DNA from 4 places in the Kosakonia oryzendophytica genome. Region 2 is predicted to be linked to each of the others. Evidence: predicted binding sites of a transcription regulator. Region 2 holds the regulator's gene; each other region holds the start of a gene.

Region 1 (3,142 bases), 2.2 Mb from region 2:
ACAGCACGACGGGAGCAAGACGCATCAACGACCCGTTTCCGGCCGTTCGTGGATCGCTGGAACCGGCAAACGGTTCGCCATCGCTGGCAAATTTTTGCAGCGCCCCCGCAACAGTCATACCGATATCAAAACAGTGGCCCGTGGAGCTGAAATAGCCCCATTTCCACCAGTTAAGATAACGATTCATCTGATCTCTGGCATCAAAACCCCGGCAGGTCGTCAGGCTTTCCGCCAGGCACAGGGCCATAGAGGTATCATCCGTCCACTGCCCGGCTTGTAAGTGAAACGGGCCGCCGCCTACCATATCCGTTACCGGGGGAAAGCTGTCTTTCGGGCTAAATTCAACGGCAGTGCCCACGGCATCCCCGGCTGCCAGGCCGAGAAGCGTGCCCTGGTAGCGCTCAAGTAATTCTGGCATGGGTATACTCCGTCAGGATAAATCCGCCCACAGGCGTAGTTTTCCGCAATGCAGGCAGCGGAAGAGGTAACCCTGGCAGTCGCCGCCATCGAGAAGGTACTCAGGCAGTTTCTCGTAGTCCATACCAAATGCATAGCAGTCGGCTTGCAGGTCGGCAAACTGATCGAGTTTATCGGCAATTTCTTTCCAGCCGACGTACCCCACAAAAGCGCAGAAGTCGTTGCAATGCGCCAGCCAGTACTCCTGTTGCCAGCCGCAGTAACCCGGTGTGCGTTCGGTCAGCTCAACGAGACGGTCTTCCGGCCAGGGATTTTTGAACCCGGTGAATTCGCCGTCGTTGTCGTACTCCGCTTCAACGCCATCAACACTGGATTCGTCCTGAAAACTGCCGCCAAACTTTTGCGCGGCTGCGCCGTCAGCGATACACCACGGGCAAAGGTAATCGATCTCTTCGGTGGTGTAGAACGGATTGGTGTAATAAATCGCGGTCGGCTGCTGGCAGCAGGCGCAGGTGACCGTTTTGTCATCAGAAAACACCCCGGTGTCCAGGGGATGTGGGTGGTATTTAAAGACCGGAAGTGGTCGGGTTGCCTGGGCCATAAAAACGTCCTGTTTAGTGGTTTTGGTTAACGCGTAACATGCCACCCGCGTGCGCGCCACAGCTCTGGCAACTGCGCTAAATCAGTGAACGTAGTCACTTTCGGGTGATCGATAGGTTGGTTATGCGGATCGGCGCAGAAGTAAAACACTTCCATACCCGCCGCAATACCTGATTGTGCTCCGGCAGTGGAGTCGTCCACCAGAATACAGTTTACCGGATTAACATTCAGCGCTTTTGCCGCATGGTACATTAACGCTGGATCGGGCTTCCAGCGCTGGATGTCATAACCGCTGAACAGCGTGTCCGGAAAGTGATGCAGCAGACCCAGTTTACCTAAAGAGTGCTGCATTTTGCTGACCGGGCCGTTGGAGACCACGCACATCGGCACGCTAACAGCATCCAGCAGTGCGCCCGCGCCGGCAATCACTTCCAGCTCGGCATCAAACAGACGCGCGACCTCATCGCGGTACACTGGCTCCAGCGCGCTTTTCGCCAGAGCTACGCCATATTCAGCGCTGATGACATCAATAATTTCGTACAGTTTCATACCCTTAAAGCGCTTAAAGACCTCTTCCAGCGCCAGCGTGATGCCAAATTCTTTAAACATATGCACATAAGCGCGTGAGCAAATTACTTCACTGTCGACCAGGGTGCCGTCACAGTCGAAAAAAACCGCTTCAATGTGGGACATGCTGTTTCCTGTTTTGTTGCGAGTTTAACGTTTACTTAACGCAGATAGCGGGACGCAATCGTTGCCGTATAAGCAAATTCAATGAAAAAAAGTGTGTGATAACCGTCAACATTGTCTCATTTTGGTATAGGATAGCGACGAATTTTCCCTCCTATTCCGGAAATTGATAATGAGCCAACAACACACTACCCAGGCATCGGGCCAGGGGTTGCTTGACCGCGTGTTTAAACTGCGCGAACACGGCACATCGGCACGTACCGAAGTGATCGCCGGTTTCACAACGTTTTTGACGATGGTGTATATCGTCTTTGTTAACCCACAAATTTTGGGCGTCGCCGGGATGGACACCAGCGCAGTATTCGTTACCACCTGCCTGATTGCTGCATTTGGTAGCATCCTGATGGGACTGGTTGCCAACCTGCCGGTAGCGCTGGCACCGGCGATGGGCCTGAACGCCTTCTTCGCGTTTGTGGTGGTGGGCGCCATGGGATTGTCCTGGCAAGTGGGTATGGGTGCCATTTTCTGGGGGGCGGTTGGCCTGTTGCTGCTGACCCTTTTCCGCGTCCGTTACTGGATGATTGCCAATATTCCGGTGAGCCTGCGTGTGGGGATCACCAGCGGTATCGGTTTGTTTATTGGCATGATGGGTCTGAAAAACGCCGGTGTCATTGTCGCGAACAAAGAAACACTGGTGAGCATTGGTAACCTGACTTCCCACAGCGTTCTGCTGGGCGTCCTCGGTTTCTTCATCATTGCGATTCTGGCATCCCGCAATATTCACGCCGCAGTGCTGGTTTCCATCGTGGTGACCACGCTGCTGGGCTGGTTGCTGGGTGATGTGCAATATCACGGTATTGTTTCCGCACCGCCGAGTGTGGCCAGCGTGGTTGGCAACGTAGATTTAGCCGGTTCGTTTAATATTGGTCTGGCTGGCGTGATCTTCTCCTTTATGCTGGTGAACCTGTTCGACTCCTCCGGTACGCTGATCGGTGTTACTGACAAAGCCGGGCTGGTGGACGAAAACGGCAAGTTTCCGCGCATGAAACAAGCGCTGTTCGTTGACAGTATCTCTTCCGTTACCGGGTCCTTTATCGGAACCTCTTCTGTTACGGCGTATATCGAATCTTCTTCCGGCGTGTCTGTCGGTGGTCGTACCGGCCTGACTGCCGTTGTGGTGGGTTTGTTGTTCCTGTTGGTTATCTTCCTGTCGCCGCTGGCGGGGATGGTGCCGGGCTACGCTGCTGCGGGTGCGCTGATCTATGTTGGTGTGCTGATGACATCCAGCCTGGCGCGTGTGAAGTGGGAAGATCTGACAGAAGCGGTACCTGCGTTTATCACTGCGGTGATGATGCCGTTCAGTTTCTCCATTACTGAAGGTATCGCGCTGGGCTTTATCTCTTACTGTGTGATGAAAATCGGGACGGGGCGCCTG
Region 2 (3,142 bases):
CGCCAAGATAGTTGCCGATGGAGAACCCAACGCCAATCAGCACCAGCATTGCCGTAATAAAGACAGGCGTCGCATCTGTGATGGTCCGCAGAACCGGTGAAATGTAGGTATACAGCGTGAACATCGCCCCTGCCCCTAATACTGTGGTCAGCAGTGCAGACAAGACCTGCGGGCGCATCAGCACCGCCAGCTCTTTACGCACCTCAGGGCGTTCTCCGGTGCCGCCTTTCGGCAGTGAGAAGAACAGACTCAGCATGGCGACAATGCCCAGTGCCGCAGTTGCCATAAACGACATGCGCCAGCCAATGGTTTCACCCAGCCAGGTCGCAGCCGGCACCCCACCGATATTGGCGATGGTTAGCCCCATAAACATGGTGGCGACGGCGCTGGCTTGTTTTTCTTTGGCAACAACGCTTGCAGCAACCACCGATCCCAGGCCAAAGAATGCCCCGTGATTGAGACTGGTGACGATACGCGCCAGCATCAGGGTGGCGTAATTCGGTGCAATCGCCGACAACACATTACCCAGCGTAAAAATCGCCATCAAAAAAATCAGCGCGTTGCGTCTGCCGCGATGAGAAAGCAGTAAGGTCATTAACGGCGCACCGACCATTACGCCGACAGCATAGGCGCTAATCAGCATCCCCGCCGCCGGGATAGAAACGTCAACGCCGCGGGCAATCACCGGCAGTAATCCCATCGGGGAGAACTCGGTCGTACCGATGCCAAAGGCGCCAATCGCCAGGGCAAGCAAAGGGAAATTCATTTTCATAAACTGACTCCGGAAAAGCCGTGTCGATTCGGGACACTGTCGCAGAAGTCAAAAGTATGACATCAATCACAAAAAACAGCAGTTAGCGGAATGACAAAAGAGTATTGCAAAATTGATAACAATGGCGGGGATGAAAACGGAGGGGGAACCCGGTTCCCCCTCGCGCAGAATCAATGCAGTGCAGCAGTCAGGGCGCCGAAAACGATCAGACCCAGCACGATGACGGTAGTGAACAGTGAATACTTCAGGTCGGTGCTCATCAATTTTCTCCGTTTTAATTTCCACACAAAAAGTGAGATAGCGCATTTTTGCACAAATAAACGTAAAAATCTTGCAGGAATTAGCGTGTCAGATGTTTTATCACTTCCCCTTTTGCTCAAGATCAGACAAAATTCGACGCTAAATTTATTAGCGTACCGGCCATTGACTCCCCTCCTGACGTCCAGTGTCTTTTTCCCGGCGTACCGCACCCCCATTCATGGGTACAGGGTGATTGAAGGCAAACGTTTACCTTATGTATTATCAGGAGCTTGAGATATGGTCTGGAGTGACATCTGATGGCAACGATCAAAGACGTAGCGAAGCGAGCAAACGTTTCCACCACAACCGTATCACACGTAATTAACAAAACACGTTTTGTCGCCGAAGAGACGCGCAATGCTGTGTGGGCGGCGATCAAAGAGCTGCATTATTCACCGAGCGCCGTGGCGCGCAGCCTGAAGGTGAATCACACCAAATCGATCGGCCTGCTGGCCACCAGCAGCGAAGCAGCCTACTTTGCCGAAATCATTGAGGCTGTTGAGAAGAAGTGCTTCCAGAAAGGCTACACCCTGATTCTTGGTAATGCCTGGAATAACCTGGAAAAACAGCGCGCTTACTTGTCGATGATGGCGCAAAAGCGTGTTGATGGTCTGCTGGTAATGTGTTCCGAGTATCCGGAATCCCTACTGAGCATGCTGGAAGAGTATCGCCATATCCCGATGGTCGTTATGGACTGGGGCGAAGCCAAAGCCGACTTTACTGACACGGTGATCGATAACGCCTTTGAAGGCGGTTATATGGCCGGGCGTTATCTGATCGAACGCGGCCACCGCGATATCGGTGTGATCCCGGGTCCGCTTGAGCGCAACACCGGCGCGGGCCGTCTCGCCGGCTTTATGAAAGCAATGGAAGAAGCCACCATTTCCGTACCGGAAAGCTGGATTGTCCAGGGCGACTTTGAACCTGAGTCTGGTTATCGCGCCATGCAGCAGATCCTTGCACAGACGCATCGCCCGACAGCCGTTTTCTGCGGCGGCGATATTATGGCCATGGGTGCGCTGTGTGCGGCCGACGAGATGGGATTACGCGTCCCACAGGATATTTCGGTGATCGGGTATGACAATGTGCGTAACTCCCGCTTCTTCACGCCGTCACTGACCACAATACACCAGCCGAAAGATTCGCTGGGTGAAACTGCGTTTACCATGCTGCTTGACCGTATTGTGAATAAACGCGAAGAGTCGCAATCCATTGAAGTGCATCCGCGTCTGATCGAGCGTCGCTCAGTCGCCGATGGTCCGTTCCGCGACTACCGCCGTTAATCCCCTTTTGCGGGAGCCCTTATTCCGGCTCCCGCAACCATTCCCGATTCAGCGTTTCACTGTCCCCCAGGTACTCAAGAAGCCAGTTCAGTGCAGGTGATGCCTCGTTCTGCTGCCACGTCAGGCAACAAGCGGCATCTGGGAAGGGATTTTCCAGCTCCAGCGCCACCCACTCCCCGCGATCGAGCCAGGGCCTGGCAAAATGCGCCGGGACCATTCCCACGCACAACCCGGCAGACAGACAGGCTTCGGATGATTTCCAGTCCGGTACTATCACGCGTTTCTGGTTATCCAGCAGCCAGGTAATGCGCTTTGGTAACGAGCGTGATGTATCTTCCTGTATCAGTGAGGGCCAGTTACGCAACGTCTCATCACTTAATGGGCCCGGCAGCGCCGCCAGCGGATGCCGACAGGAAACCACACACTTCCAGCTCAGCATTCCCATATCGCGAAAAGCATAGCGCCCACCGACCGGGATAGCCTGCGTTGCACCAATAGCCAGTTCAACACGCCCGTCGGCCAGTGCATCCCAGACGCCGTTAAACACTTCCTGATAAACCTGGAGTTCCACATCGCTAAAGTGACGATAAAAATCGACGATCAGCTGTCGTGTGCGTTCGGGTCTGACAATGTTGTCCACCGCAATCGCCAGTTGCCCGCGCCAGCCATTCGCAATCTGCTGGCACTGTTGACGGGTGACCTGCATTTTTTTGATAACAGAACGCCCTTCTTTCAAAAACCAGACGCCAGCGGGCGTTAACTCCACATCGCGGTGACGCCGTTCAAA
Region 3 (3,142 bases), 400 kb from region 2:
AAGACATCACTGCGGCTGGAGGCTTAAACCGCCTGTTCATAGCGAATGCCAACGGCGTGCGTGTGCGGCTTCAGGCGATCGTTCATGATTTTGATCGCATCGCCAAGCTGCATCGTACGACCGGCAATGACCACGCCAGGCTGCGCCAGCAGACAGAGCGTTGCGTTTTCACCCGGTTCCACCACCAGCAAATTGACGCACTCCTGCGTGTCACTCAGCCAGACGCAGGCCCCTTCTCCCGTCGCAGGCGACCAAAGTTCGCCGTGAGATAAAAAGTGCCAGCTTTTCGGCATTTGCGGTTTCAGGAAGCGAATGGCGACCAATGCATTGAGCACCAGCTCTGCACGTTGCTCATTGGACAAATCGAGATCGCGGCATTTTTCATCAAAAGAGAAATAGAGAGCCGCATCGTCGACACAAAAACCTGAGGGCGAAAAAGCATCCGGTGTCAGCATTTTACCGGCAAAGCGCGAACGAAATAACATGCCGTTGGCTAAGTCGAGCATCATACGGTCATGCTCGCCATCAAAATACCAGCGCCAATTGTCGTCAGGTTTAATTCGCATTTTCCTCTCCCGTCCCCATAAACATCCTGTTACTTTTTCATCCTTTTTGCCGCCTCGGTTATTACCCTAATAATGAAAGACTAAAATGTTTAAATTAGCAACAGTGACGGAATATAAAACAACCAGGGCGGGAAATAAAGCCCTGGTGGTTCAGGAAAAGGAAAAAAGATTAGATATGGGTGACAATTTCTTTAATCAGTGGCGGGCCTTTAAAAATAAAGCCAGAATAAATTTGCACCAGTGTTGCGCCTGCGGCCACTTTTTCCCGAGCGGCGATCACCGAGTCAATGCCGCCGACACCGATAATAGGTAACTGACCCTGTAATTCCTGAGACAGACGGCGAATTATTTCAGTACTTTTTAATTGTAATGGACGGCCACTTAAACCACCGGTTTCATCACAATGTTTCATTCCCTGCACGAGGGATCTATCCAGCGTCGTATTGGTAGCGATAACGCCGTCAATATTGTGGCGAACTAAACTGTCCGCCACCTGGATCAATTCTTCTTGCGAAAGATCCGGTGCGATCTTCACCGCTACCGGTACATATTTATGGTGGCGATTCTGTAGATCGTTTTGCTTATTTTTAATTGCCGAAAGCAGATCATCCAGCGCTTCGCCATATTGCAGGGTACGTAACCCCGGCGTATTCGGCGACGAGATATTAATCGCGATATAACCTGCATAAGCATAGATTTTCTCCATACAAATCAGGTAGTCATCTTTGCCCTGCTCGACTGGCGTATCTTTATTTTTGCCAATATTGATACCGAGTACACCGTCAAAATGCGCTTTCTTAACATTCTCGACCAGGTTATCAACACCGAGATTATTAAAGCCCATCCGGTTGATCAAACCTTCGGCATCTACCAGACGGAAGATCCTCGGTTTGTCATTGCCCGGCTGTGGACGAGGCGTCACGGTGCCGATTTCGATGGAGCCGAACCCCATCGCCCCAAGTGCATCAATGCATTCGCCGTTTTTATCCAGACCTGCCGCCAGTCCAAGCGGATTCTTAAAGGTCAGCCCCATACATTTTACCGGTTTCTCCGGTACACGCTGGCGGACAAGCGCTTCCAGCGGTGTGCCCGTGACACGGCGTAATTGTTGAAATGTTAATTCATGAGCGCGCTCTGGATCGAGCTGGAAAAGGGCTTTACGAACGAAGGGATAGTACATGAACTCTCCTGGATTCCCGGTGTGCAAACCGGGGGCGTATTATCTGCGAAACCCCCGGCAAATGGAATTGACCTGCGGCAAAAAAAGCTGATTTGGCGCAATCGTTTTCCCTTCCCCCTCCGCTTTATGCAATTTTTGGCAATTTTTCTTCAAATAAATCATTTAGTGGAATAAATCGCCTCTGTCACACTGCTTTAAATTGTTATGAATGTTACTTAAAAGCAAACAATTAGTTATAAGGAGCTACTATGCGCGTTGTCACTCTCGCCGGAAGTCCGCGCTTCCCGTCCCGCTCCAGTGCACTGCTGGAGTATGCTCGTGAGCGTCTGAGCGCCCGGGATATCGAGGTCTGCCACTGGCACTTACATAACTTCGCGCCAGAAGATCTGCTGTACGCTAACTTTGATAGCCCGGCTTTACAAACGCTTATTGAGCAGTTGAAAAGCGCGGACGGATTGATTGTCGCTACCCCCATTTATAAAGCCTCCTTTTCCGGCGCCCTGAAAACGCTGCTGGATTTGCTTCCCGAACGCGCACTGGAAGGCAAGGTGGTTTTACCGCTGGCGACCGGCGGAACCGTGGCGCATATGCTGGCGGTGGATTACGCCCTGAAGCCTGTTCTCAGCGCGCTCAAAGCGCAAGAGATCCTGCATGGCGTTTTTGCTGACGACAGTCAGGTACTGGACTACCAGCATAAACCCAGCCTGAGTCCCAATCTGCAAACCCGTCTTGATAGCGCACTGGAAACCTTCTGGCAGGCGCTGCACCGCCGCGACATTCAGGCTCCCGATTTCCATACGACACAGGGAGTCGCTCATGTTTAACGCTTTCAAACATCGCGCACAGTGGCTGGTGATCGGAGGACTGCTGACCGTGTCCGGTTGGGTACATGCCGCCGAACCTGCGCCGGATGGGTTACGCATCGGCTATCAGAAAGGCAGTGTCAGTATGGTGCTGGCGAAAAGCCATGAATTGCTGGAAAAACGTTACCCGAACACCAAAGTATCCTGGGTGGAATTCCCGGCAGGCCCGCAGATGCTGGAGGCACTCAACGTCGGCAGCATTGATATTGGCAGCACTGGCGATATTCCACCGATTTTTGCCCAAGCTGCTGGTGCGGATCTGGTTTATGTCGGCGTAGAACCCCCTAAGCCGAAAGCAGAAGTGATCCTTGTGGCGGAAAACAGTGCCATTAAAACGGTTGCCGATCTGAAAGGGCATAAAGTGGCTCTGCAGAAGGGGTCCAGCTCCCATAACTTGCTGCTGCGCGCCCTGCAAGAAGCCGGACTGAAGTTTACAGATATTCAACCTGTCTTCCTGACGCCGGCCGATGCCCGCGCAGCCTTCCAACAGGGGAATGTCGACGCCTGGGCCATCTGGGATCCGTACTATTCCG
Region 4 (3,142 bases), 1.3 Mb from region 2:
CGCGAAAGCATCGGTCGGGAAAAAGCCGGTGTTTTCCGCAGCGGTAAACCCGCCGTGGTTGGTGAGCCGGATATGCCGCACACCATTGCTGACGTTGCGCAGGAAAAGGGCGCGTTATTAATGCGTCGCGGTGTGGAATGGCGCTATACCGTGAATGCAGACGGCTGGGACTTTAGCGATGCGCAAGGCGACCTGAACCATCTGCCGCTGCCGCAGGTACCGCAACCCAATGCGGCGACTGCACTGGCGGCACTGCGGGCCAGCCAACTGGCGGTCAGCGAACAGGCGATACGCGACGGGGTCGCGAAAGCGATTCTACCTGGACGTTTCCATATTGTGAGCGAGTCGCCGCGTCTTATTCTCGATGTCGCGCATAATCCTCATGCAGCGGGTTACCTCGCCGGGCGTCTGGCAGCGTTGCCGAAAAAAGGACGCGTGCTGGCGGTTATTGGCATGTTGCATGATAAAGACATCGCCGGGACGCTTGCCTGTCTGGAGCCGGTGGTCGATAGCTGGTATTGTGCCCCTCTGGAAGGGCCGCGTGGCGCTACAGCGGAGCAACTGCTGGCGCATTTGACCTCTGGCCGCGCATGGCCGGATGTGGCGCAGGCCTGGCAGGCGGCAATGGCGGAAGCCGACGCCTGTGATACTGTGCTGGTGTGTGGATCGTTCCACACCGTAGCGCATGTGATGGAAGCGATGGACGCGGGGAGAACCGGTGGCAAGTAAGTTTCAGAACCGTTTAATGGGCACTATTGTGCTTGTCGCGCTCGGGGTGATCATTCTTCCCGGGTTGCTCGACGGGCAGAAAAAGCATTACCAGGATGAATTCGCGGCGATCCCATTGGTGCCGAAACCTGGCGATCGCGACGAACCCGATATGATGCCGGCTGCAACGCAGGCGCTGCCGGCCCAGCCGCCGGAAGGGGCAGCGGAAGAGGTGCAGGCTGGTGATGCGGCTGCGCCGTCCCTCGATGCTTCAAGACTTGCCGCCAGCGGCAATGCCAATCCGGAAGTGACCACACCGCCGGTGACAAAACCTAAACCGGTTGAGAAACCGCAGCCAAAACCGCAGGCACCACAGCAAACGCAACCTCAGGCCGTGCGTGATAAGACCAGCGAACAGCTGGCGATGGCGAACGAAGAGCCCGCCGAGCCGCCGAAAGCGCAAGATGAGAAGCCAACACCGACCGGCAAGGCGTATGTGGTGCAGCTTGGCGCGTTGAAAAATGCCGATAAGGTCAATGAAATCGTTGGCAAATTGCGTGGCGCAGGGTACCGCGTTTACACATCGCCGACCACGCCGGTTCAGGGTAAAATCACCCGTATTCTGGTCGGGCCGGACGCGTCGAGGGATAAGCTGAAAGGCTCCCTTAGCGAACTTAATCAGTTGTCAGGGTTAAGCGGCGTGGTGATGGGGTATACGCCGAACTAAGTGTTACGCCTCCTTAACCCGGCCCTCAGTCAATGTGTAGAGTGCGTCGCATGACGCCTTCCTCACTCTTCCGGAAGAGGGCCTGAGTGAGGAGGAAAAAGCCTGAATAACGCCCAAATACAGGCGACCGGAAACGTGGCGTTGAATATTTTTTCAGCGCCATTTTTATTTACGCGCGGGAAGGAAATCCCTACGCAAACGTTTTCTTTTTCTGTTAGAATTCGCCCCGAACTGGACGACAGGGCGTAAAATCGTGGGACACATATGGTCTGGATTGATTACGCCATCATTGCGGTGATTGGTTTTTCTTGTCTGGTAAGCCTGATCCGCGGCTTTGTTCGTGAAGCGTTATCGCTGGTGACATGGGGTTGTGCTTTCTTTGTTGCCAGTCATTACTACACTTACCTGTCTGTCTGGTTCACGGGCTTTGAAGATGAACTGGTGCGCAATGGGATTGCCATCGCCGTGCTGTTTATCGCAACGCTGATTGTTGGCGCCATCGTTAACTACGTGTTAGGGGCGCTGGTGGAGAAAACCGGCCTGTCGGGTACAGACAGGGTGTTGGGGATCTGTTTTGGCGCGCTGCGTGGCGTGCTGATCGTCGCCGCCATTCTGTTCTTTCTTGATACATTTACAGGCCTGTCGAAAAGCGAAGACTGGCAAAAGTCGCAGCTTATCCCGCAATTCAGCTTCATCATCAGATGGTTCTTTGACTATCTGCAAGGCTCGTCGAGTTTCTTGCCCAGGGCATAACCCCTGAGATGTGGCTTAACGAGGAAAAGACGTATGTGCGGTATTGTCGGTATCGCCGGTGTTATGCCGGTCAACCAGTCGATTTATGACGCGTTAACGGTGCTACAGCACCGTGGGCAGGATGCAGCGGGTATCATCACTATTGATGCGAACAACTGTTTCCGTCTGCGTAAAGCGAACGGTCTGGTAAATGATGTTTTTGAAGCCCGCCATATGCAGCGTCTTCAGGGCAACATGGGCATTGGCCACGTGCGCTATCCCACCGCAGGCAGCTCCAGCGCCTCGGAAGCTCAGCCTTTTTACGTCAACTCCCCGTATGGTATTACGCTTGCGCATAACGGCAATCTGACCAACGCACACGAGTTGCGTAAAAAGCTGTTTGAAGAAAAGCGCCGCCACATTAACACCACATCTGACTCTGAAATTCTGCTCAATATTTTTGCCAGCGAACTGGATAATTTCCGCCACTATCCGCTGGAAGCAGACAATATTTTTGCCGCCGTTGCCGCCACTAACCGCCAAATCCGCGGCGCATACGCCTGCGTGGCGATGATTATCGGCCACGGTATGGTTGCCTTCCGCGACCCGAACGGTATTCGTCCGCTGGTGCTTGGCAAACGTGATGTCGGTGATGGGCGTACGGAATTTATGGTGGCCTCTGAAAGCGTGGCACTGGATACGCTGGGCTTTGAATTCCTGCGCGATATCGCACCGGGCGAAGCGGTGTACATCACCGAAAAAGGTCAGTTGTTTACCCGCCAGTGTGCGGATAACCCGGTCAGCAATCCGTGCCTGTTTGAATACGTCTACTTTGCGCGCCCGGACTCCTTTATCGACAAAATCTCTGTCTATAGCGCCCGCGTCAACATGGGCACCAAGCTGGGTGAGAAGATTGCCCGCGAATGGGAAGACCTGGACATCGACGTGGTGATCCCGATTCCGGAAACCTCCTGC

The links. The regulator PurR, encoded in region 2, represses purine synthesis genes. The targets are predictions, from matches to a motif close to CANGCAAACGTTTGCNTG.
Region 1: O9K67_RS24565 (NCS2 family permease) is a predicted target of PurR. The motif match lies at 1,762-1,779, and genes of this name have one in related genera.
Region 3: pyrD (quinone-dependent dihydroorotate dehydrogenase) is a predicted target of PurR. The motif match lies at 1,841-1,858, and genes of this name have one in related genera.
Region 4: cvpA (colicin V production protein) is a predicted target of PurR. The motif match lies at 1,627-1,644, and genes of this name have one in related genera.

Annotation. Positions count from the first base shown of each region.
Region 1 is NZ_CP115659.1:5,109,726-5,112,867, forward strand. Features, by position in the region: gene O9K67_RS24550 (ADP-ribosylglycohydrolase family protein) at 1-418, opposite strand, end outside; gene cbrC (PF03691 family colicin E2 tolerance protein CbrC) at 431-1,018, opposite strand; gene yieH (6-phosphogluconate phosphatase) at 1,045-1,710, opposite strand; gene O9K67_RS24565 (NCS2 family permease) at 1,880-3,142, shown strand, end outside.
Region 2 is NZ_CP115659.1:2,877,448-2,880,589, forward strand. Features, by position in the region: gene O9K67_RS13895 (MFS transporter) at 1-772, opposite strand, end outside; gene cydH (cytochrome bd-I oxidase subunit CydH) at 943-1,032, opposite strand; gene purR (HTH-type transcriptional repressor PurR) at 1,330-2,355, shown strand; partial or broken gene punR (DNA-binding transcriptional activator PunR) at 2,352-3,142, opposite strand, start outside.
Region 3 is NZ_CP115659.1:3,282,115-3,285,256, forward strand. Features, by position in the region: gene O9K67_RS15975 (YcbX family protein) at 1-27, shown strand, start outside; gene zapC (cell division protein ZapC) at 24-566, opposite strand; gene pyrD (quinone-dependent dihydroorotate dehydrogenase) at 736-1,746, opposite strand; gene ssuE (NADPH-dependent FMN reductase) at 1,995-2,570, shown strand; gene O9K67_RS15995 (sulfonate ABC transporter substrate-binding protein) at 2,563-3,142, shown strand, end outside.
Region 4 is NZ_CP115659.1:1,560,022-1,563,163, forward strand. Features, by position in the region: gene folC (bifunctional tetrahydrofolate synthase/dihydrofolate synthase) at 1-729, shown strand, start outside; gene dedD (cell division protein DedD) at 719-1,435, shown strand; gene cvpA (colicin V production protein) at 1,700-2,188, shown strand; gene purF (amidophosphoribosyltransferase) at 2,222-3,142, shown strand, end outside.